One region of the Amycolatopsis sp. WAC 04197 genome, then DNA from elsewhere that is predicted to be linked to it. Evidence: riboswitches for the same ligand, from Rfam matches in the RefSeq annotation. Region 1 holds a riboswitch; the other holds the start of a gene.
What was found. A riboswitch is a leader RNA that binds a small molecule or an ion and turns the genes downstream of it on or off. The one in region 1 is predicted to bind glycine.
Positions count from the first base shown of each region.

Region 2: another riboswitch for glycine. It lies ahead of gcvP (aminomethyl-transferring glycine dehydrogenase); the one in region 1 lies ahead of gcvP (aminomethyl-transferring glycine dehydrogenase).

Region 1 covers NZ_QHJK01000003.1:733,753-745,256, reverse strand. The annotation lists gene DMC64_RS16465 (hypothetical protein) at 1-769, opposite strand, end outside; gene DMC64_RS16460 (adenylate cyclase) at 772-1,740, opposite strand; gene DMC64_RS16455 (hypothetical protein) at 1,852-2,286, shown strand; gene DMC64_RS16450 (hypothetical protein) at 2,302-2,685, opposite strand; gene DMC64_RS16445 (hypothetical protein) at 2,708-2,956, opposite strand; gene DMC64_RS16440 (hypothetical protein) at 2,997-3,287, shown strand; gene DMC64_RS16435 (hypothetical protein) at 3,526-3,759, shown strand; gene DMC64_RS16430 (CDP-alcohol phosphatidyltransferase family protein) at 3,797-4,432, shown strand; gene gcvH (glycine cleavage system protein GcvH) at 4,496-4,879, shown strand; gene garA (glycogen accumulation regulator GarA) at 5,005-5,472, shown strand; gene DMC64_RS16415 (MerR family transcriptional regulator) at 5,469-6,230, shown strand; gene DMC64_RS16410 (bifunctional nuclease family protein) at 6,451-6,924, shown strand; gene DMC64_RS16405 (TetR/AcrR family transcriptional regulator) at 7,003-7,647, opposite strand; gene DMC64_RS16400 (MerR family transcriptional regulator) at 7,915-8,496, shown strand; glycine riboswitch at 8,543-8,644, shown strand; gene gcvP (aminomethyl-transferring glycine dehydrogenase) at 8,816-11,504, shown strand, end outside.
Region 2 covers NZ_QHJK01000010.1:212,195-223,698, forward strand. The annotation lists gene gcvP (aminomethyl-transferring glycine dehydrogenase) at 1-2,083, opposite strand, end outside; glycine riboswitch at 2,127-2,228, opposite strand; gene DMC64_RS33540 (3-oxoacyl-ACP reductase) at 2,785-3,552, opposite strand; gene DMC64_RS33545 (aldehyde dehydrogenase) at 3,555-4,919, opposite strand; gene DMC64_RS33550 (gamma-glutamyl-gamma-aminobutyrate hydrolase family protein) at 4,916-5,629, opposite strand; gene DMC64_RS33555 (glutamine synthetase family protein) at 5,610-6,974, opposite strand; gene DMC64_RS33560 (general stress protein) at 7,203-7,727, shown strand; gene aspS (aspartate--tRNA(Asn) ligase) at 7,780-9,033, opposite strand; gene DMC64_RS33570 (DUF1700 domain-containing protein) at 9,439-10,665, opposite strand; gene DMC64_RS33575 (PadR family transcriptional regulator) at 10,662-10,985, opposite strand; gene DMC64_RS33580 (GntR family transcriptional regulator) at 11,150-11,504, shown strand, end outside.

The DNA of each region.
Region 1 (11,504 bases):
CCGGGTCGTCCAGCTTCAGGAAGTTCTGGCCGAGCAGATCGCTCCAGTGCTCGCCGATCTGCGGGTCGTTGTAGTACGAAGACTGGTTCGGCAGCACGAAGTAGACGTGCCACTTGCGAGCCAGCTCCCGGTACACCGAGGCCGGGTCGATGTCCTCCCGCACGTCGTCCCCGATCACCCGGCGGATGTGGCGGGCCTCCAGTGCGGGCTTGTTCAGCTCGTCGCCGATGATGAACAGATAACCCTTGCGGCCGCGGTTCTGCCACGCGTCGGTCACCACGTGCCGCGCCATGAAGTACGCGGCCAGTTCGTAGGACTCGCTCTTCTGCCCGCCGCCACCGCCTTCGAGGAACATCGTGCGCAGCTGCTCGTCCATCCGGTTGTCCGATTCGAACTGCCCGACCTGCAAGGGAACCCGGTCGCTGTCGGCGTCGCCGATCGCGCCGAACAGCACCTGCGGGTCGGCCAGATAACCCCGGCGCTTCAGCAGGCCGTGCAGCTTTCCGAGCTTGCCCTGCATGATCCGCGGCACCCGGCGCATCGAACCGGTGACGTCGAACAGCACCGCGATCGGCGTCGAATCGCTGTGGTCGGCCGAATCCCGGCATTCCCGCACGGCGTTCAGCGGGTCCAGCGCGGGCGCGACCTTCCATTCCTTCGCGGGCTTGGAACGGAGATCGGCGGTGTAGCCGAAATCGTCCTCGCCCTTGGCCGCGCGGAAGGTCTTCGCGGCGGCGTAGGCGTTGTCGTCCCAGTGTCCGTGTCCCATGGTCAGGCTCCTGTCTCGGGGATGATGAACGGTCGGAAGGTGCGAGGGCCGTACAGGTCGGCGAGCAGTTCGTCGTACTCGTCGAGCAGATCGGCGGCCTCGGGTCGTTGTGCCGGGATCTCCTGGAGGCACCACTTGGCGAATTCGCGCTGGCGGGTTTCGCCCGGTGCCAGGAGTTCCAGCATCATGTGGTGGAGCATGTGGACGTCGGTGGCGGCGGTCATCGGCTGTCCTTTGTGGACTTCCGGTGGATAGTGGACGGATTTGTCCGCCGCCAGCGGGAGCGCACCGTCTTCGACGGCGAACGACCAGCCGGTCACGACGATGCCGTGCTGTCCGGGATGGACGAGCACGTTGTCCGCGGTGAGATGGCCGTGGACGACACCCGCCCGGTGCGCGCCGGCCACGGCACGCAGGAGGCGACGGTGCATCCAGGCGTAGTCGCGGCCGTCGAGCCCGCCGGGGAAGGCCTTCCCGATGTCGGCGAGGGTGAGGAAGCCGTCGACGAGCGGGTCGAGGACGCTGAACGCGCGATCGCCCCTCGCGACCGGCCCCGACGTGTCGAGCAGCCGCGGGTAGTAGGGGCGGAGCCATCGATGCCGTTCGGTGAAGCCGTCCAGTGCGCGCAACGCGTCCCATTCGGCGTGGATCAACGGGTTGAGCGCCGGATCGCGGACGAGTTTGACCAGATGTGGGCCGGTGGTCCGGTAGGTCGTGGCGACACTGCCCACCGCGTGCGGTGCGACGAGGGTGTAGGCCGACGTCGCCGTGGTGACCGTCTGCCGCCGGGCCCGCTTCCACTCGTCGTGGAGGCGGTTGAGCGTGGCGGCCGCGCGGTGGGCCCGCACGTCGCCGGGGTTGCGGTCGGGGTGGAGCACGGCCGCCAGTTCGCGGTAGCGATGGCGGGCGAACAGCGCGGCCGGACCGGCCGCGTCCTCGACCGCCTTCATGGCGTCTTCCCTGGTGAGCATAGTTTGAGTCTAGACGACTCTTACTTCGGCTGGCAAGGGGGTGGGTACAAATCCCGTGCAGCTCCGTCGCTTCGGCGAATAGCCTGGAACGGCCGAGAAGAAGGGACTTTCTTGTCAGGTGAACCGGGAAATTCCAGGATTCCGCTGCGAACGCTGCTGGGCGGGATCCCGCTCGTTTTCCTGTTGTGGGTGACCGGGGGCGCCCTCGGTGACCGCGTGCGTGAACTGAACACCGGAGAGGACGTCACGGTCACCGTCGTCTCCGGATGTGTCGAGGACGGGCCGCCGATGAGCGGCCGGTTTCCCTACTGCGAGGCCGGGTGGCGGTTCGACGACGGGCGCACCGGACAGGGGAGGATCAACGGCGAGAGCGTCGCGGAAGGCGACAGGATCTTCGCCGGTGACGGATTCGCTTACCCGTCAAGGTCGAATCGGGTTTTGAGCCTGGTGATGGTCGCGTTGTGCGGCCTGGTCCTGCTGGGCATGCTGATCGGACTCGGTGTCCTGTACCGGAAGACCCGGACCTGGCGGCGTCGCGGGAAGTGACGCCGCCGTCCGTGCTCAGCTCCGGGTGGCCTCGATCTGCCGCTCGTCCTCGGTCGAACAGCTCGTCACCGGATCGTTCGGCCCGCTGCCGCAGGTCCAGGCCCCGACCACGACCGGACCTGGCCCCTGCGGCGACGTCGCTTCGGCGGGTGTCAGCTTGGCGAAATAGTCCTTGAGCACCTGCGTAGCCTCGGCACAGTCGGTCTTCCCTCGGACGACGACCTTGTTCTTCGCGCCTTGGTATCCGGCGACCTCTCCGCACGGCGATCCGGCGAGGGCCTGGTCGGCGGCGGCGGGGGAGGAGGACGGGGGCGGTGCGGCCGCGGGCGCGGGATCGGCGCCGCAACCGCTCAGCAGGACGACGGCGAACGCGGCGGGAAGCACGGCGAGGCTCTTCATGGGCCCTTCTTCTCGGGATGGTTCATTCGACGGGGACGACGGCGGCGAACACGTTCTGCTCGCCCTTGCTGCAACTCGTGCCGCCCTGTGCGGCGGGAGCTCCGGAGACGCACAGCCAGCCGTCCACGGTCTCGCTGACCGGCTCGTCCGAGCCCGCGGACTGACGGCCGGCGATCCTCTTGTGGAACGCGTCGACGATCCCGGTCGCCTCCGCGCAGGAGACGCCGGGTCCGTTGAGCACCTGCAAGGTCAGCCCGCTCGCCGCGGTCACCGTCCCGCAGGAACCCTGTACCGGTTCAGCGGGTTTCGGTTTGGGGGCGGGAGTCGGGGCGGCGGACGGACTCGGCGCGGTTTGGGACGGGATCGGCGGCACCGAAACGCTGGACGCGGTCGTGGGGATCGCGGGCGATGAGACCGGCGTCGAAGTGACAGGCGGTGGCGGGGCTTCGCCCGAACAGGCGGCGAGCGTTCCGGCGACGGCGCAGACCGCGAACAGGCGCCGCCACGTCCCCGTGGTCGTCGAGACGGGCAAGGCGATCCTTTCGTCGGCCGGTCGTGGCCGGCCCATTCTGACCCGGCCGGGCCCGATGTCGTGGCATTGAGCCACGTTCGGTTCGCGGGAGGCTATCGCGGCCCCGTCGCCGCGATACGCGAGGACCGGGCAATCACTGTCCACTGTGGACAATTAATATGCCGTTCACGGCGCGGCAACACCCTGCTGTCGTCGCGAACCGATCGGACGAATCCGGCGCCGAGCCGTTAACGCGCGGCCCCGTTCTGCCGAAAAGACAAGTAGCGCTCCGGCGTGTCCCAGTCCCCGTCACCGAAACCGTGAGAGCGATGAAGACCGACGAACAGACCGACCCCGCGTCACCCCAGGCCACCGCACCGGCGAGCACGGAGCTTCCCCCGACGGCCCCGTGCACCGTCGTCTGGTGTGGCGGCCGCCCGTACGTCCTGGAGAACTCGGCGGGCCACCATCGCTGGATGGGCACCGACCACCGGGGCAGGCCCGTGGCGCTGACCAGCGCGGACCTGCAACGCCGCGGCTGGACGCACACCCGGGCCAGCTGACGCGGGAGGACCTGCCGCCGCTGGCTAGGCTGAGCGGGTGAGTACGCCCCCCGAACCGAGCGTGACCAGCGAAGAACCTTCCCTGCTGCGGCAGGCCCTGAACGTCCCCAACATGCTTTCGATCCTCCGGCTCGCCGGGGTGCCGGTCTTCCTGTGGCTGCTCCTCGGCCCGAAGGAGGACGGCTGGGCGCTCGCGCTGCTGGTGTTCAGCGCGCTCACCGACTGGCTCGACGGCAAACTCGCCCGCTGGCTCAACCAGATGTCGCGGCTCGGCCAGCTGCTCGACCCCGCGGCCGACCGGCTCTACATCCTCGCGACCCTCATCGCCTTCCTGATCCGCGACATCATCCCGTGGTGGCTGGTGGTCCCGCTGGTCGTCCGGGAGGCCGTCCTCGGCGTCTGCGTCCTGCTGCTGCGGCGGCGGGGGTTCGCCCCGCCGGAGGTCACCTACATCGGCAAGGGCGCCACCTTCGTGCTGATGTACGCCTTCCCGTTCCTGCTGCTCACCCAGGGCGGCTCCGACATCGCCGCGATCGCCCGGCCGATCGGCTACGCCTTCACGGCATGGGGTGCGGTCCTGTACGTCTATTCAGGCGTGCTGTACGTCGTCCAGACCGTACGGGCGCTGCGCCCGGCCGCTCCCGGCGTGTCGCGGGAGGCGCCGGGCGCGTGACCCGGCGGGATGGGAAACTGCGCGCGTCGGTTTCGAGTGAGGGCATCAGAAAGGGGAGCGGCGTTGTCCACTCCAGAAGAACTGCGGTACACCGAGGAGCACGAGTGGGTCTCCGTGCGCGACGGCGGGCTCGTGCGCGTGGGCATCACGGAGTACGCCCAGGACCAGCTCGGTGACGTGGTGTTCGTCGAACTGCCCGAGGTCGGCAAGCAGGTCGGCTCGGGCGACGCGTTCGGCGAGGTCGAGTCGACCAAGAGCGTCTCGGAGCTGTTCGCCCCGCTCGACGGCGAGGTGGTCGCGGTCAACGACGCGGTGACCGAGTCGCCCGAGCTGATCAACAGCGACCCGTACGGCGAAGGCTGGCTGATCGAGCTCCGTCTCGACGACGCGAGCTCGGTGGAATCCCTGCTGGAGGCCGAGGCGTACCAGGCGCTGATCAAGGAATAGCCGCAGGCCGTGGCCCTTCGGGAAGAGTAGGGGGAGCCGCGGGCCGGAGATTCGATCAGGCACGGTACGTTTGACCTCCACACGTTCTTGAGTAGTGGCAACACACATGCGTTAGGAGAGCTCAGGTGAGCACGAACGACGGGCCCGGCGTTCCCCCGGAGCAGTCTCCGGAGCGGACTTCTGTCTTCCGGGCCGACTTCCTGGCCGACGTCGAAGGCACTGAGGCTCCTCCGGCTGCCGAGGCCCCCGTCCAGGGTGTGGACGCGCTGCCCGCGGGTTCCGCGCTGCTGGTCGTCAAGCGGGGCCCGAACGCGGGGTCGCGCTTCCTGCTGGACCGCGACACCACCAGCGCGGGACGGCACCCGGACAGCGACATCTTCCTCGACGACGTCACGGTCTCCCGGCGGCACGCCGAGTTCCGCCGTGAGGGCGGCGAGTTCGTCGTCATCGACGTCGGCAGCCTCAACGGCACCTACGTCAACCGCGAGCCGGTCGACCAGGCCGTCCTCGCCGGTGGCGACGAGGTGCAGATCGGCAAGTTCCGCCTGGTCTTCCTGACCGGCCCGGGTTCCGGGGGCCAGGGGGCACGGTGACGGCGGCCGGGCGGCCTGATCGGGATGCTTCGCAGCGCGATGGGTTGAGCATCGGGGCCGTGCTGGCGCAGCTGCGCGGCGACTTCCCCGATGTCACCATCTCCAAGATCCGGTTCCTCGAGGCGGAGGGTCTGGTCCAGCCGGGCCGGACCCCGTCGGGGTACCGGCAGTTCGCTCCGGCGGACGTGGAGCGGTTGCGGTTCGTCCTGTCCGCCCAGCGGGATCACTACCTGCCGCTGAAGGTCATCAAGGAACAGCTGGACGCGGCGGATCGGGGCGCCGCGCCGGAAGCGGCGATGCCGAGGCTGCCGCGGAAACTCGTTTCACTCGACGCCCCCGGGGAGAACGGCGGACTGCCGTCCCCCGGGGACTTCGAGACCGATCGCGAGATCAGGCTGACCGAGGAAGATCTGCTCCGCCAGGCCGGCATCGACGCCGCCACCCTGGCTGAGCTGCGGCAATACGGTCTGGTGCGCCCAGGTGCGGCGGGGTTCTTCGACCCCGACGCGGTCCTCGTGGCGAAGACCGTGAAAGCGATGACCGAATTCGGTATCGAGCCGAGACATCTGCGTGCCTTCCGGGCCGCGGCCGACCGCGAGGTCGGCCTGCTGGAGCAGATCGTGACCCCGGTGTATCGGCATCGTGACGAGGACGCCCAGGCGAGGGGCGACGAAGTCGTCCGGGAGCTCGCCGCCTTGACCGTGGCGTTGCACACGCTCTTGGTGAAGGCCGGAATACGGGCTGTCACGGGCGGTTGAACGGTTCCAGGGGACCGGGAGCCGTTGTGCGGCCACTTGTCAATGCCTGAATGTTCGGCACCCTATGCCGTACCGTGAGAGTCGGGTTTGCCACGGGCGAACCGAGAATGTCGGAGACAGCGAGCACAGCGCTCGGAAGACGGGTAGCGTCGGGACTACCGTCGCTTGGTCGTCGAGACAAGCGTTGCAGCCCGTGCGCACGAGAGGGAGGCGAAGCCCGATGAGCGAGATGCGCGTCGTCGGCGTGCGGGTGGAGCTACCCGCGAATCAGCCGATCTTGTTGCTGCGGGAAACCGAAGGCGAGCGTTACCTGCCGATCTGGATCGGCTCGGTGGAGGCCACCGCCATCGCCTTGGAGCAGCAGGGAGTCCGCCCGGCCCGTCCGCTGACCCATGACCTGCTCAAGGAGGTCATCGGCGCACTGGGCCGTGAGCTGGAACAGGTCGTCATCACCGACCTGAAGGAAGGCACGTTCTTCGCGGAACTGGTCTTCGACGGGGACATCCGGGTTTCGGCGCGGCCGAGCGATTCGGTGGCGCTGGCGCTGCGGGTGGGGGTGCCCATCCACGCCGTCGACGCGGTGCTGGAGGAGGCGGGCCTCATCATCCCCGACGAGCAGGAGGACGAGGTCGAGAAGTTCCGCGAGTTCCTCGACTCGGTCTCGCCGGAGGACTTCCGCGGCGCGGACACCTGATCCCGAGAACTCGATCGAAGGGGCGGCGCCTGGTGGTGCCGCCCCTTCTTCGTATGCGTTTAGTCCTCTGAATGCGGATCAGGCGGCGGTCGCCTTGAGGAACAGGTCCGCCAGCTCCCGGCCGTACCGCTCCAGGTCCAGTTTCGGATCCGCCGCGAACTTCGCCGCGACGCCGTCGATGGCCTGCGCGATCGACAGCGCCATCACGTCCGCCGCGAAGTCGCCGAAAGCGCCTTCCTGCTGGCCCTGGCGCAGCTGACGTTCGAGCCGTCCGGTCCGGAACTCCTCGACGAGCGGCGCCGACATGAACCAGCCCTCGGCGTCCGAGCCGCTCGAAGCCATCTCGACCATGACCCGTACCAGTTCCGGGTACGAGCCGAGGAAGGCGATCTCCGCCTCGATGTAGCCGCGCAGCAGCCCGGCGCGGTCGGTCGTGCCCTCGATGCGCTCCTCGAGGAACTTGTCCTTCATCCCGGTCGCGGTGGTGACCACGGCCTGCATCAGGCCGGCCTTGTTGGTGAAGTGGTAGGAGATGATCCGGGTGCTGGACAGCCCGGCCCGCTCCTTGATCTTCGCGAACGACGTCTTGTGGTAGCCGAAGTCGGCGATCGTCGCGATCGCGGCCCCGACGATCTGGGCCCGCCGGGCCGCCTCGGTGACCGAGAGCCCCAGCTCCGCCTGGACCTCTTGCAGGGCACTCTGGGTGGAGGGATTTACTTGCATGAGTAAAAATTAACACGGCTGAGTAAATCCGGCAACCATGCGGCCGAACGGGGGACTGTCCTCGACAAGCCTCAAGAAGAGCTTGAGGCCGACCGCGCGTCGCGTTGACCGGTTTGCCGGACGCGCTTACCGTCAATGAAGGTGAATCGCCAAGGTGTGATTCGGATGTCTGGGGCATTCGTCTTGACGAGGAACTCCGGTGCGGACTCCCGTGGGTCCGCGCGGCTTTGTTCGCCGGCCGCCAGGTCGGGCGAGGGGAGGCATGGCGTGGTCGAGGCTGGTAGCCCTCAAGAGCCGCTCGTTCCGGTCGCTGACGGCGAGCAGGGCGAGCTGTTCCCCGACTCTTCCCTCCCGGACGAACTCGTCGGCTACCGCGGCCCGGCCGCCTGCCAGATCGCCGGGATCACCTACCGGCAGCTCGACTACTGGGCCCGTACGAAGCTGGTCGCGCCGAGCATCCGCACGGCGCACGGTTCCGGTTCGCAGCGGCTCTACTCGTTCAAGGACATCCTCGTCCTGAAGGTGGTCAAGCGGCTGCTGGACACCGGCGTCTCCCTGCAGAACATCCGCGTCGCCGTCGACCACCTGCGCCTGCGAGGCGTCCGCGACCTCGCCAAGGTCACCCTGTTCTCGGACGGCACCACCGTCTACGAGTGCACCTCGCCCGAAGAGATCGTCGATTTACTCCAGGGCGGGCAGGGCGTCTTCGGCATCGCGGTCAGCGGGGCGATGCAGGAGATCAGCGGCACCATCCACGAGTTCCCGGCCGAACGGGCCGACGGCGGCGTGATCGAAACGGTCACGCCGGACGAGCTCACGCAGCGCCGCAACGCCCGTCGCACCGGCTGATCATGAGGCCGCGCGAGCGGCAGGGTAGGCTCACTTCCGCGGTCGACGAATCCGCGCGGGAGAGACCGAGTCGATAACCGTTGAGCTCGGCGCCGAAGGAGCAAGTCCTCCCCGGAACCTCTCAGGCACCCTGGACCGCGCGGAAGAGACGCCTCTGGAAAGTGGTTCGCCAGGTCACAGCCTGGCGGCCCCGCCGACGGTGCAAGCCCGGCTCAACACTCGGGCGAAACTCTCAGGCGCCCCCTCGGGGGTACGGACAGAGTGGGGAGGGCCAGGACAATCCGTCCCGGCCCCACCCCCGCGTCTTGGGAGGTCCCCGATGGAGCCTGTTTCACTGGCCGCTCTCGAATCCGGAACCCCCTTCGCGGACCGGCACATCGGTCCCGGTGCCGAAGAGCTCGCGCGCATCCTCGACGTCGTCGGCGTCACCTCCCTCGAAGAGCTCGCCGAGCGGGCCGTCCCCGCGTCGCTGCGGGAGTCCGCGACCCCGCCGGATCTGCCGCCACCCGCCACCGAGACCGGCGCGCTCGCCGAGCTCCGCGCACTGGCCGCGCGCAACCGGCCGATGGTCCAGATGATCGGCCTCGGCTACCACGACACCGTGACCCCGCCGGTGATCCGCCGCAACGTGCTGGAGAGCCCGGCCTGGTACACCGCGTACACGCCGTATCAGCCGGAGATCTCGCAAGGGCGCCTCGAAGCGCTGCTCAACTTCCAGACCATGGTCGCCGATCTGACCGGGCTGCCGATCGCGAACGCGTCCATGCTGGACGAGGCGACCGCCGCGGCCGAGGCGATGACGCTGGTCCGCCGGGCGGGCAAGGCGAAATCGAGCCGGTTCGTGGTCGACGAGGACACCCTTCCGCAGACGATCGAGGTGCTGCGCACCCGTGCCGAACCGCTGGGCATCGACCTGGTGACCGCGGACCTGTCCCAGGGCATCACCGGGCTCGGGCTCGGCGGCGACTTCTTCGGGGTGCTGCTGTCGTATCCGGGCGCCTCGGGGGTCGTCCGCGAATGGGACCACACGATCGCCGAAGTCAAGGCGCTCGGCGCCGCCGTGGTGATGGCCGCGGATCCGCTCGCGCTGACCCTGCTGCGGTCGCCCGGTGAACTCGGCGCCGACGTCGCCATCGGGTCGACGCAGCGGTTCGGGGTCCCGATGGGCTTCGGCGGGCCGCACGCGGCGTACCTCGCCGTCCGGCAGGGGCTCGAACGGCAGCTGCCCGGACGGCTGGTCGGGGTGTCGAAGGACGCCGACGGCGCTCCCACGTACCGGCTCGCGCTGCAGACCCGTGAACAGCACATCCGCCGCGAAAAGGCGACGAGCAACATCTGCACCGCCCAGGTGCTTCTGGCGGTCATCGCGTCGATGTACGCGGTGTACCACGGTCCCGAAGGGCTGCGCGCCATCGCGAACCGCGCGCACCGGATGGCCACGGTGCTCGCGGCGGGCCTCGCCGAAAGCGGTGTCGACGTCGTGCACTGCGAATTCTTCGACACCGTCACGGTTTCCGTCCCGGGCCGCGCGGCGGGGATCGTCGGCACGGCGCGGGAACTCGGGGTCAACCTGAGGCTCGTGGACTCCGACCACGTCGCCGTCGCCTGCGACGAGACGACCAGTCGTGAGCATCTTTCCTTGGTGTGGAAGGCGTTCGGGGTCGCGGTGTCCGATGTGGACTCGCTCGACGCGGACACCGCGGACGGCTTCCCGCCGGATCTGCGCCGCACCAGCGACTACCTGACCCATCCGGTCTTCCACGCGCACCGTTCGGAAACTGCGCTGCTCCGGTACCTGAGGGCGTTGTCCGACAAGGACGTCGCGCTCGACCGGAGCATGATCCCGCTGGGCTCCTGCACGATGAAGCTCAACGCCACGGCCGAGATGGAGCCGATCACCTGGCCCGAGTTCGCCGGTCTGCATCCGTTCGCGCCCGCCGAGGACGCGGCCGGCCTGCTCACCGTCGTGAAGGATCTGGAGCGCTGGCTCGCTGGGATCACCGGCTACGACGCGGTCTCCCTGCAGCCGAACGCCGGAAGCCAGGGCGAGTTCGCCGGGCTGCTGGCCATCCGCGCGTACCACCGCGAACACGGGAACGCCGCACGTGACGTCTGCCTGATCCCTTCCAGCGCGCACGGGACGAACGCCGCCAGCGCCGTGATGGCCGGAATGCGGGTGGTCGTCGTGAAATGCGACGACGAGGGCAACATCGACCTCGGTCATCTCAAGTCCACTATGGACGAGCACGCGGACGACCTCGCCGCGATCATGATCACCTATCCCTCCACGCACGGCGTGTACGAGGACACCGTCCGCGAGGTCTGCGCGCTGGTGCACGACGCGGGCGGCCAGGTGTACGTCGACGGCGCGAACCTGAACGCGCTGATCGGGGTGGCGCAGTACGGGAAATTCGGCGCCGACGTCTCGCATCTCAACCTGCACAAGACCTTCTGCATCCCGCACGGTGGCGGCGGGCCGGGCATCGGGCCGATCGGCGTCCGTGCGCATCTGGCGCCGTACCTGCCGAACCATCCGCTGCAGCCGGACGCGGGCCCGGCCACCGGGGTGGGGCCGATCAGCGCCGCGCCGTGGGGGAGCGCGTCGATCCTCCCGATCTCCTGGGCCTACGTCCGGATGATGGGCGCCGAAGGCTTGAAGCGGGCGACGCTGACCGCGGTCGCGAACGCCAACTACGTCGCCAAACGTCTCGCCGCGCACTACCCGGTGCTGTACTCCGGGCACGACGGTCTGGTCGCGCACGAATGCATCCTCGATCTCCGCGCGCTCACCAAACGGACCGGCGTCACCGTGGACGACGTCGCCAAGCGCCTGGCCGACTACGGGCTCCACGCGCCGACGATGTCCTTCCCGGTCGCGGGAACGCTCATGGTCGAGCCCACCGAGAGCGAGGATCTCGGTGAACTCGACCGGTTCTGCGACGCGATGATCGCGATCCGCGGCGAGATCGAGAAGGTCGCCGCGGGGGAGTGGCCGCTGGAGGGAAGCC
Region 2 (11,504 bases), on a different contig from region 1:
TGCAGAAGGTCTTGTGCAGGTTCAGGTGCGAGACGTCGCCACCGAACTCACCCGGCTTGGCGAGCCCGAGCAGGGCGTTGAGGTTCGCGCCGTCGACGTAGACCTGGCCGCCCGCGTCGTGGACGATCTTGGCCAGCTCGTCGATGCCGTTCTCGTACACGCCGTGCGTGGACGGGTACGTGACCATGATCGCGGACAGCGTGTCGCGGTGGGCGTCGACCTTGGCGCGCAGGTCATCGAGGTCGACGTTGCCCTCGTCGGTGCACTTGACCACGACGACGCGCATCCCGGCCATCACCGCGGAGGCGGCGTTCGTGCCGTGCGCGGACGACGGGATCAGGCAGACCTCGCGTTCGGTCTGGCCGTTGGCGTGGTGGTACGCGCGGATCGCGAGCAGACCGGCGAGCTCGCCCTGGCTGCCCGCGTTCGGCTGCAGCGACACCTTGTCGTAGCCGGTGACCTCGGCGAGCCAGCCCGACAGCTGCTCGACCAGGGTGTGGTAGCCCTCGGCCTGGTCGGCGGGCGCGAACGGGTGGATCCCCGCGAACTCGCGCCAGCTGATCGGCTCCATCTCGGTGGTGGCGTTGAGCTTCATCGTGCAGGAGCCGAGCGGGATCATGCCGCGGTCGAGCGCGTAGTCGAGGTCCGAAAGGCTCCGCAGGTAACGCAGCATCGCGGTCTCGGAGCGGTGCGAGTGGAAGACCTCGTGGGTGAGGTACTCGCTCTGGCGGCCGAGGCCCGCGGGCAGGGCCTGGGCGCTTCCGGCCTGGTTTTCGATCCCGAACGCGTTGAGCACCTTGGCGATGATCGCGGGCGTGGTGACCTCGTCGACCGCGATGCGGACGTGGTCGGCGTCGACCGGGCCGAGGTTGATCCCGTTCTCCCGCGCGACCGCGACGACCGCTTCGGCCTGGCCGGGCATGCGGGCGAGGACGGTGTCGAAGAAGCCCTCGTGGACGACCTCGACGCCGCCCTCGCGGAGGGCTCCCGCCAGTCCGGCGGCGAGTTCGTGGACGCGGGTCGCGATGCGCTTGAGGCCGTCCGGACCGTGGTAGACCGCGTACATCGCGGCGAGCACGGCGGGCAGGACCTGCGCGGTACAGATGTTGGAGGTGGCCTTCTCGCGGCGGATGTGCTGCTCGCGGGTCTGCAGGGCGAGGCGGTACGCGGGGTTGCCGTCGGCGTCGACCGAAACGCCGACCAGACGACCCGGCAGCGAGCGCTCGAGCCCGGCGCGGACGGCCATGAACCCGGCGTGCGGGCCGCCGTAGCCGAGCGGGACACCGAAGCGCTGAGTGGAACCGGCGGCGATGTCGGCGCCGAACTCACCCGGCGCGGTGATCAGGGTGAGGGCGAGCAGGTCGGCGGCGACGGTGTACAGCGCGCCGGCGGCCTTCGCGGTCTCGGAGATGGCGGAGTAGAAGCCCGCGCCGCGCAGCACGCCGGAAGCGCCCGGGTACTGGACGACGACGCCGAAGAACTCCTCCGGCAGGCCGGTGAGCAGGTCGCGGACCTCGACCTCGACGCCCATGGCCTCGGCGCGGGTGCGGACGACGGCGATGGTCTGCGGCAGGCATTCGGCGTCGAGGACGACCTTGTTCGACTTCGCCTTCGACGCGCGGCGCATCAGCATGACGGCCTCGGCGACGGCGGTGGACTCGTCGAGCAGGGAGGCGTTCGCGGTGGCGAGACCGGCCAGCTCGGAGACCATGGTCTGGAAGTTGAGGAGGGCTTCGAGACGGCCCTGCGAGATCTCCGGCTGATACGGCGTGTACGCCGTGTACCAGGCCGGGTTCTCCAGCACGTTGCGGCGGATGACCGCCGGGGTGACCGTGTCGTGGAAGCCGAGGCCGATCATCTGCGTCATCGGCTTGTTGAGCGCGGCGAGCGCGCGAAGCTCGGCGATGGCGTCCTCTTCGGACGCGGCGGGGGGAAGGTCGAGGTCGCGGGTGACGCGGATCGCGGACGGCACCGCGGCCTGCACCAGGGCATCGAGACTGCCGAAGCCGACCTCGGCGAGCATCTTGGCCTGCTCGGACTCCGAGGGGCCGATGTGCCGGTCGTCGAAGGACGTACTGGTCAAGGGAGCTCCTTGGGTCAGGCGCCGGATAGACCGGTGCGCTGGGAACTCCCCCTCTGTCATGGCACCTGAGAGTTTCACCACCGATGAGGGTGGCTTTCACCTTGGGTGAGGCGCACTTGCGCGCCTGCTTTCCAGAGTGGCCTCGCGTGAAGCGGTAGTGGGTACCTGAGAGATTCCGGGGAGTTTGCTCCTTCGGTGCCCCACCACGTTCGTGGGGGCTCTCCCGCTCCAGCTCGACGGCCCGATCTGCAGTTGTGCGCACACCGTACCTGGCCTGTTCAGCGCGCGTCTACTTCCCACCGACGACGTCACTTGCGAGTTCCGGCTCTGATCACGCGAGTTACGGCTCCAAGCACGCGAGTCACGGCCCCGATCACGCGAGTTACGCGTTCTCCATCACCATGTCGGCGCACAGGCGGGACATGTCCGCGCAGGTCAGCGGGTCACCGTCCCGGCCACCGGGGCGAGTGACGGCCCGCATTCAGAGGACTAAACGCGCCGGGTCAACTGGGCCCGGGGTGAAAGGGCCCTTCACCGCATGAGACGAGGGGAAAGCGTCCTTCGGCCCCCCCCGGACCGAGCGCGACGGCCGGCCCCGAGTCCGTGAAGCCTCCTTCCCTACTCTCAAGGTAGGGAAGGAGGCCTTCACGGACAGAGGAGCCGAGGAGCACCGCATTTAGAGGACTAAATGCGGGCAGGGGTCAGAGCGGCGTGACGTAGGCGCCCGAGATGCCGCCATCCACCAGGAACTGCGAAGCCGTGATGAACGAGGCGTCATCGCTCGCCAGGAACGCGACCGCGCCCGCGATCTCCTCCGGCTCCGCGAACCGCCCGACCGGCACGTGCACCAGCCGCCGCGCGGCCCGCTCCGGGTCCTTCGCGAACAGTTCCTTGAGCAGCGGCGTGTTCACCGGACCCGGGCACAGCGCGTTCACCCGGATGTTCTCCCGCGCGAACTGCACGCCCAGTTCCCGGCTCATCGCCAGCACCCCGCCCTTGGACGCGGTGTACGAGATCTGCGACGTCGCCGCGCCCATCACCGCGACGAACGACGCCGTGTTGATGATCGAGCCCTTCCCCTGCCGCTGCATATGCGGCAGGACCGCCTTGCAGCACAGGTACACCGACGTCAGGTTGACCTTCTGCACCTTCTCCCACGCGTCGATGCCCGTGGTGAGGATCGAGTCGTCCTCGGGCGGGGAGATACCGGCGTTGTTGAACGCGACGTCGACCGAGCCGAAGGTGTCCACAGTGGTCTGGAACAGGGCCTCGACCTGCTCGGCGTCGGTGACGTCGGCCTGCACGAACAGGCCGCCGACCTCGTCGGCCGCGGCCTTGCCCGCCTCGGCGGAGATGTCGCCGATGACGACCTTCGCGCCTTCGCTCGCCAGCCGCCGCGCGGTGGCGAGGCCGATCCCGCTGCTGCCGCCGGTGATGACGGCGACGCGGCCTTCGAAACGCTGAACCATTCCTATTCCTCCGTGCTGATGAAGACGTTTTTGGTCTCGGTGAAGGCGTCGACGGCGTCCGGCCCCAGCTCACGGCCCAGCCCGGACTGCTTGAACCCGCCGAACGGCGTCCAGTACCGGACGGACGAATGCGAGTTGACCGACAGATTCCCGGCCTCGACACCGCGCGCGACGCGGAAGGCGCGGCCGACGTCGCGGGTCCAGATCGAGCCGGACAGCCCGTACTCGGTCCGGTTGGCCATGGACACCGCGTCCGCCTCGCCGTCGAACGGGACCACGGCGACGACCGGACCGAAGATCTCCTCGGACGCCAGCGGATGCCGCAGGTCCGGCGGGGTGACGACGGTCGGCGCGAACCAGTACCCGGGACCGACGGGCGCGTTGCCCCGGAAGGCGACCGGCGCGGAATCGTCCACATAGGACGACACCTTCGCGTGATGCCCCGCCGAGATCAGCGGGCCCATCTCGGTGACCTCCAGCCGCGGATCCCCGACGACGACGCCGTTCACCGCGGGTTCCAGCAGCTCCATGAACTTCTCGTACACGCTCGACTGCACCAGGATCAGCGACCGCGCGCAGCAGTCCTGCCCGGCGTTGTCGAAGACGCCGTACGGCGCGGTGGCGGCGGCCTTCTCCAGGTCGGCGTCGGCGAACACGATGTTCGCGTTCTTGCCGCCGAGCTCCAGCGTCACCCGCTTCACCTGCGCGGCGCAGCCCGCCATGATCTGCTTGCCGACCTCGGTGGAGCCGGTGAACACCACCTTCCGCACCGCCGGATGGTCCACGAAGCGCTGCCCCACCACGGATCCCTTGCCGGGGAGCACCTGGAAGACGTCTTCGGGGATCCCCGCCTCGCGGGCGAGTTCGCCGAGGCGGATCGCGGTCAGCGGGGTGAGTTCGGCGGGTTTCAGCACGACGGTGTTCCCGGCGGCGAGCGCCGGCGCGAATCCCCAGCCCGCGATGGGCATCGGGAAGTTCCACGGCACGATCACCCCGACCACGCCCAGTGGCTCGTGGAACGTCATGTTCACACCGCCGGGCACCGGGATCTGCTTGCCGCTCAGCCGTTCGGGCGATGCCGAGTAGTACGTCAGCACGTCGCGGACGTTGCCCGCCTCCCAGCGCGCGTTGCCGATCGTGTGGCCGGCGTTGGCGACCTCAAGCGCGGCGAGGTTCTCGATGTCGGCGTCGACGGCGTCGGCGAACCGGCGCAGCAGCCGCGCCCGGTCGCCGGGGGCCACCGCGCGCCAGGCGGGGAACGCCGCGTGCGCGCGGGCGATCGCCGCGTCGGTCTCCTCGGCCGAGGTCAGCTCGACCGACCTCACCACCTCTTCGGTGGCGGGGTTGATCACCTCGAACGTGGTCATTCGCGCTCCTTCGCAGCTTTCACCAGCGCTTCGAAAAGCCTGATGTCGTCGGGGTTCTGTTCGGGATGCCATTGGACGCCGAGGACGAACCCGTCGCCGGGCAGCTCGGCCGCCTCGATGGTCCCGTCGGCGGCCCAGCCGGCCGGGACCAGCCCGTCACCGAGCTTGTCGATCGCCTGATGGTGGTAACACGGCACCTTGGTCTCGGTGCCGAGGATCGACGCGACGCGGCTGCCCTCGGCAAGCGTCACCGTAGTGGTGCCGAAGGTCGCGGGCGCGGGCTGGTGATCCTTGCTGTCCACCGTCTCCGGCAGGTGCTGGACGAGCGTGCCGCCCAGCGCGACGCTGAGCACCTGCAGCCCGCGGCACACGCCGAGCACCGGTTTCCCACTGTCCAAAGCGGACCGCAGCAGCCCGAACTCGAACGCGTCCCGGTTCGGCCTCGTGTACGTCGTCGCGTGCTGCTCTTGGCCGTAACGTGCCGGGTCGACGTCCGCGCCGCCGACCAGCACGAGTCCGTCCACGGCGGAGATCAGCCGATCGTGTGCCTCGCTCACCGGTGGCAGCAGGACCGGGATCCCGCCCGCCGCGACGATCCCGTCGACGTAGACGCGGTGGAGCAGCGCCGCTTCGGTCTCCCACACCAGGAACTTCGCGGGTTCCAAATAGGACGTGAGCCCGATCAGGGGTTCAGAGCCGTTCGAAGCCACGGATCCTCTCCCAGTCGGTGACGGCGGCGTCGTACGCGGTGAGCTCGACCTTCGCCGCGTTCAGGTAGTGGTCGACGACCTCGTCCCCGAACGCGGACCTCGCGAGTTCGCTCCCGTCCAGCAGCGCTGCGGCCTCCCGCAGGGTGGTCGGCACGGTCGGCTTGGCGGAACCGTAGGCGTTCCCCTGGAACTCCGGCTCCAGCTCCAGTTCGTTCTCGATACCGTGCAGCCCGGCCGCGATCAGCGCGGCCACCGCGAGGTACGGGTTCACGTCGCCGCCGGGGACGCGGTTCTCCGTGCGCAGCGAGTCCCCGTGCCCGACGACGCGGAGCGCACAGGTGCGGTTGTCCGTGCCCCACGCGACGGCCGTCGGCGCGAAGCTCCCGGGCACGAACCGCTTGTAGGAGTTGATGTTCGGCGCGAAGAAGTAGGTCAGCTCACGCAGTCCGGCGAGCTGACCGGCGAGGAAGTGCTCCATCAACGGCGAGAATCCACCTGGTCCGTCTCCGGCCAGGACGAACTCGCCCGCGGCCGAGCGCAGGCTGATGTGGATGTGGCAGGAGTTGCCCTCGCGTTCGTTGTACTTCGCCATGAACGTGAGACTCTTGCCCTCCTGCGCGGCGATCTCCTTGGACCCGGTCTTGTAGACGCTGTGGTTGTCGCAGGTGGTCAGCGCGTCGGCGTAGCGGAACGCGATCTCGTGCTGGCCGGGATTGCATTCGCCCTTGGCCGACTCGACGTACAGCCCGGCACCGCCCATGTCGTTGCGGATGCGGCGCAGCAGCGGTTCGATCCGGGCGGTGCCGAGCATCGAGTAGTCGACGTTGTACTGGTTGGCCGGGCGAAGATCCTGATAGCGCTTGTCCCAGGCCGATTCGAAGGTGTCGTCGAAGACGATGAACTCCAGTTCGGTGCCGACGTAGGCGGCGAGACCGCGCTCGGCGAGCCTGTCGAGCTGGCCGCGCAGGATCTGGCGGGGCGAGGGGGCCACCGCGCCGCCCTGCACGCGTTCGAGGTCGGCGAGGACCAGCGCGGTGCCCTCCTGCCACGGGAGCAGGCGCAGCGTGTCGAAGTCCGGGCGCATGACGAAGTCGCCGTAGCCGGTCTCCCAGGACGACATCGCGTAGCCGTCGACGGTGTTCATGTCCACGTCGACGGCGAGGAGGTAGTTGCACGCTTCGGTGGCGTGCTCGACGACCTCGTTGAGGAAGTACTCGGCGGCGCAGCGTTTGCCCTGCAGCCTGCCCTGCATGTCGGTGATCGCCACCAGCACCGTGTCGACGGTGCCGTCCTCGACCAGTTCCTGGAGCCGATCCAGCGTGAGCATGCCGCGCCTGTTCGCCATCAGCCTCACCTAAAGGTTCGAAGCGGTACCTTTGCGGCTTCTTCCTACCGGGTCGGTCGAAGCCGGTCAACTCGGTCAATGGTCTGGTTCGTTATCCATTGCTCACCGTAGTTGATCCCTGGGCGGATTGTCTGTGATGCCCGGCTGAGAAGATGCTGTGAATCCCGCCGCACCGGGAGGAGATCCGCGCATCCGGGACGTTGTACGGATCAAGAGAGGTGAGAAGGAATGACACAGGCATTCACGCAGCAGACCACGTTCACCGAGCCCCAGGGGCGGGCTCAGCTCCCGACGATGCCCAGTGGGTGGCCGATCGGCTCGTACGAGTCGTACTCCGAAGCGCAGCGTGCCGTCGACCACCTCGCGGGAACGGACTTCCCGATCACGGACGTCACGATCGTCGGTGTCGAGCCGATCCTGGTGGAGCGCATCGCCGGACGCATGGGCTGGAGCAAGGTGCTGACCAGCTCGGCGCTGTCCGGCGCGATGTTCGGTGTGTTCCTCGGGCTCGTGCTGAGCCTGCTGAACCCCGGCGCCGGGCTGGTGCCGATCATCGTCGGCCTCGTCGGCGGTATCGGGTTCAATCTGCTGTTCGGCGCGCTGGGGTACGCGTCGTCGAAGAACAAGCGAGGGTTCATCTCGCAGAGCCAGCTGGTCGCCCGGCGTTACGACGTCCTGGCCCAGCCGCGCAACGCCGAGAAGGGCCGCGCCCTGCTGGCCGATCTGGCCGCCAGGAGCGCGTTCAACCACTGAGCCTCACCCCACGCGAGCCGGCACCTCTCCACGAGGTGCCGGCTCGCGGCTTTCACGGGGTCAGCCGGTGCAGGTCGCGCGGAAAGAGCGTCGCCTGACGGACGTTGGGCAGCCCGAGCAACCGGGCGGTCCAGCGCTCGAGCCCGAGCGCGAACCCGCCGTGCGGCGGCATCCCGTGCGCGAAGACCGCCAGATAGTCCCGGTACGGCTCGGCGGATTCCCCGCGTGCCGTCAGCGCGGAGACGTAGTCCGCGTGCCGGTGCAGCCGCTGCCCGCCGGTCACCAGTTCCAGCCCGCGGAAGAGCAGGTCGAAACTGTTCGAGTACCCGGGCCGCGCCGGGTCCGGATGCGTGTAGAACGGCCGCTTCGCCATCGGATACCCGGTGACGAACAGGAATTCCGATCCGTGTTCGCGCAGCGCCCAGTCCGACAGCAGCCGCTCGTGCGCGGGCGCGAGGTCGGGCTCACCACGCGGGTCTTCGTCCGACAGCCGTGCGACCAATTCCTGGGCCTCCGTGAAATGGACCTCCGGAATCGCTTCGGGCACCTCGACTCCCGTCTCCGGGACCGCGGCGGCCATGCCCGCGATCGCCTCCCGCAGCACCGCCATCACGTCGCGATGGTCGCCGACGAAACCGAGTTCGGCGTCGAGACTCGTGTACTGCGCGAGATGCCGCGCCGTGTCGTGCGGTTCCGCGCGGAAGACCGGGCCGACCTCGTAGACCCGCTCGAAAACCCCGACCAGCGCTTGTTTGTAGAACTGCGGGGACTGCGCCAGAAAGGCCCGCCTGCCGAAATAGTCGATGCCGAAGACGTTCGCGCCGGACTCCGTGGCCGACGAGACGATCTTGGGCGTATGGATTTCGGTGAACCCGAGCCCGTCCAACGCCGACCGGAACCCGGCGACGCTCGCCGCAGTGATCGCGAAGACCTCTTTCAGCCGCGGATGCCGCAGCGCGACGGGGGCGTTGTCCAGCACCGTGGGCAACGCGGCGGGCACCGACGGACGGTAGAGAGCGAACGGCGGCGGCTCGGCGGGCTCGGAAAGCAGGCCGACGGCCGGCTCGGTCAGTTCCAGGCCGCCCGGCGCCTGAGGGTTCGCGGTGACGAGACCCTCGACTTCGACGACGGTCTCCTCGGGTGGGCCACCGGGTTCGGCGAGAACCACCTGGGTGAGTCCGGAACGGTCCCGGATCACCAGGAAGGTGACGGTTTTCAGACGGCGCCGGCGATGCACCCAGCCGGCGATACGGACACGGCCGCCGACGTGCCGGGACAGGTCGGCGGCGAGGACACGCGAGATCATCACAACTCCTGTACGGATGTGCGCGACCCCTTGGGAGTGCGGGCGAGAAGGGAACTCGCGGTACCACCGCACTTTCGCCGCCGCCGGAACGGCGGCCTCGAAGGCCCGTGACGAGGGCCGGACGGCGGGGCATGGGGCGCGGACGCCGTTCCTCCCCGCACTCGGGAGGGTCTTCACCGAGAGGCGCGAGGCCGCTTTCCCAGCTACCGGCGGCTCTCTGGGCTCGCGTGCCCTCTCGGCTACTCGTCTCCGTCAGCGCGTTGCCCCGGAGGTTACGTCCCCTTCGGCACTTCCCGCATCCGCATTTCGTCCTCTGAACGCGGTCGTTGGCATCGCGAACCACCGCATTCAGAGGACGAAACGCGGGTGGAGGCGGCCCCCGGCGTCCGCCTCCACCCGGGCCACCTAGCGTGTCGGCTGAGTGGAGTTCGACGGCGGCGCCTGGGCGGTCGTGGAAGGCGGCGCCGGGGTGATCTTCGGGATCGCCGCGCTGAACGGCACGTCCGTCCTTTCCAGACAGTAGCTGCGGTAACCGTTGTAGCCGTTGAGGTTTCCGTCGTTGTCCCGGACTCCCCGATCGAGCCGCGGCCGCGGATAGCGGTTGTCGTCGCCGATCTTCCGCTTCTCGCCCGTGCTCTGCTCGCAGGCGTACCGGGTCGTGCTGAGCGGGCGGCCGTTCTCGTCGTAGAGGTAGATCTCGGTCAGCGGTTTGCCTTCGGCGTCGAACGCGTAGATGTTCTCCACGTCCTGGCTGCCGTACGTCAGCTGCGGGTTCCCGTAGCTGTCGTTGTAGCTCGGCCCATAGGGGCTGTTGTAGGAACCGCCGCCATAGGACCGCTTCGCGATCAGGTCGACCGCCGCTCCCGCCCCGCCGAGCATGCTGCCGATGACGAACGCCGAGATCGGCACGGCCAGCCACAGCAGCCGCCGGTCGGTCTTCAGCTTCGGGCCCGCCCAGACCACCGCGACGGCGGCCAGCAGCATCAGCGGCAGCAACAGCACCGCCTCGGTGTCGCGCAGCACGAGCAGCAGGCCGAAGATGACCAGCACCGCCGCGCACAGCACCCACCACGCCGGCTTGAGCGTGCGGAAGTAGTTGACCCCCTTGCTGTTCCGGTTGTTCTGGAACGACGTCGCGATCTCGCGGAGCTTGACCACCTCGGGCAGCTCGACGATCGGGGCGACCCCCTTCCGCACCACGTAGGCGACGCTGATCGCGAGTACGGGTGCGACGAAAAGCAGGCCCAGCAACGGATCCACCCGCACCCACACCGCGGCCGCGAAGCCGAACAACGCGAAGCCGCCGACCGAGAACACCAAGCCCCAGAACGCGAACCGCGCTCCGCCGATCCCGGTCTTCACCTTCAGCACGGTGGTCTTGTCGCCCGAGTCGGGCGGACGCGGCGGATAGCCGCCGGACGCCCGCAATTCGGCGGCATAGCCTTCCGGGCTCCCCAGACGTTCGATCAAGGCGTCGACCTTGGGGTTCTCCCCCAGTTCCGCCTCCATCTCGGCGAGATGCGGCCGGACGTCTTCGAGGATCTCCTCGACTTCGCTCTCGGGCAGGTCGGCGAGCGCGCTCCTGACCCTCGCCAGATACACCCGCACGGCGGTCGGATTCTGCGTGCTCATGCTGCCTCTCCCAACAGGCTGTTCATTGTCGTGGCGAAAGTCCGCCAGGTCTGCCCCGACTCTTCGAGGCGCTGACGACCCGGCTCGTTGAGGCTGTAGTACTTGCGGTGCGGGCCTTCCTCGCTCGGCACCACATAGGACGTCAGCAGGCCTGCCTTGTACAGCCGCCGAAGCGTCCCGTACACCGAAGCGTCGCCCACTTCCTGCAACCCCGCGATACGGAGTCTTCGGAGCACGTCGTAGCCGTAGCCGTCCTCTCCGCGAAGCACCGCGAGAACGGCGAGGTCCAGCACGCCTTTAAGTAGCTGACTGATCTCCACAGTCGCGTCCCTCCCAGTCTTACGCAACAGAAGGTACCACGCATTGCACAGTAGTACGCACGGCGGAAGCCACTTGCGCCGACGGGGTGGTTCATGGGTTACTTAGTCCAGTAATGAACCACCGCACCCCGCGAGGGTGCTCGAAGACTGGGGACGGAGGTGTCGTGCTCGACGAAGGAACACCCCTGTTCGTGCAGATCGCCGAACAGATCGCCGACGACATCGCCGAGGGAAGCCTGGCCGAGGGGGAACGCGTGCCGTCAACCAACGAACTCGCCGCCTTCTACCGGATCAATCCGGCGACGGCGGCCAAGGGGATCAACGTGCTGGCCGACGACGGCCTGCTCGAAAAGCGCCGGGGTATCGGCATGTTCGTCGCCGCCGGCGCGCGGCAGAAGCTGCTCACCGACCGGCGGCAGCGGTTCGCCGAGCAGTACCTCGACCCGATGCTCATCGAAGCGAAGCGCCTCGGCATCGACGACGAAACCTTGATCTCGCTCATCCGCGGGAACGGACACC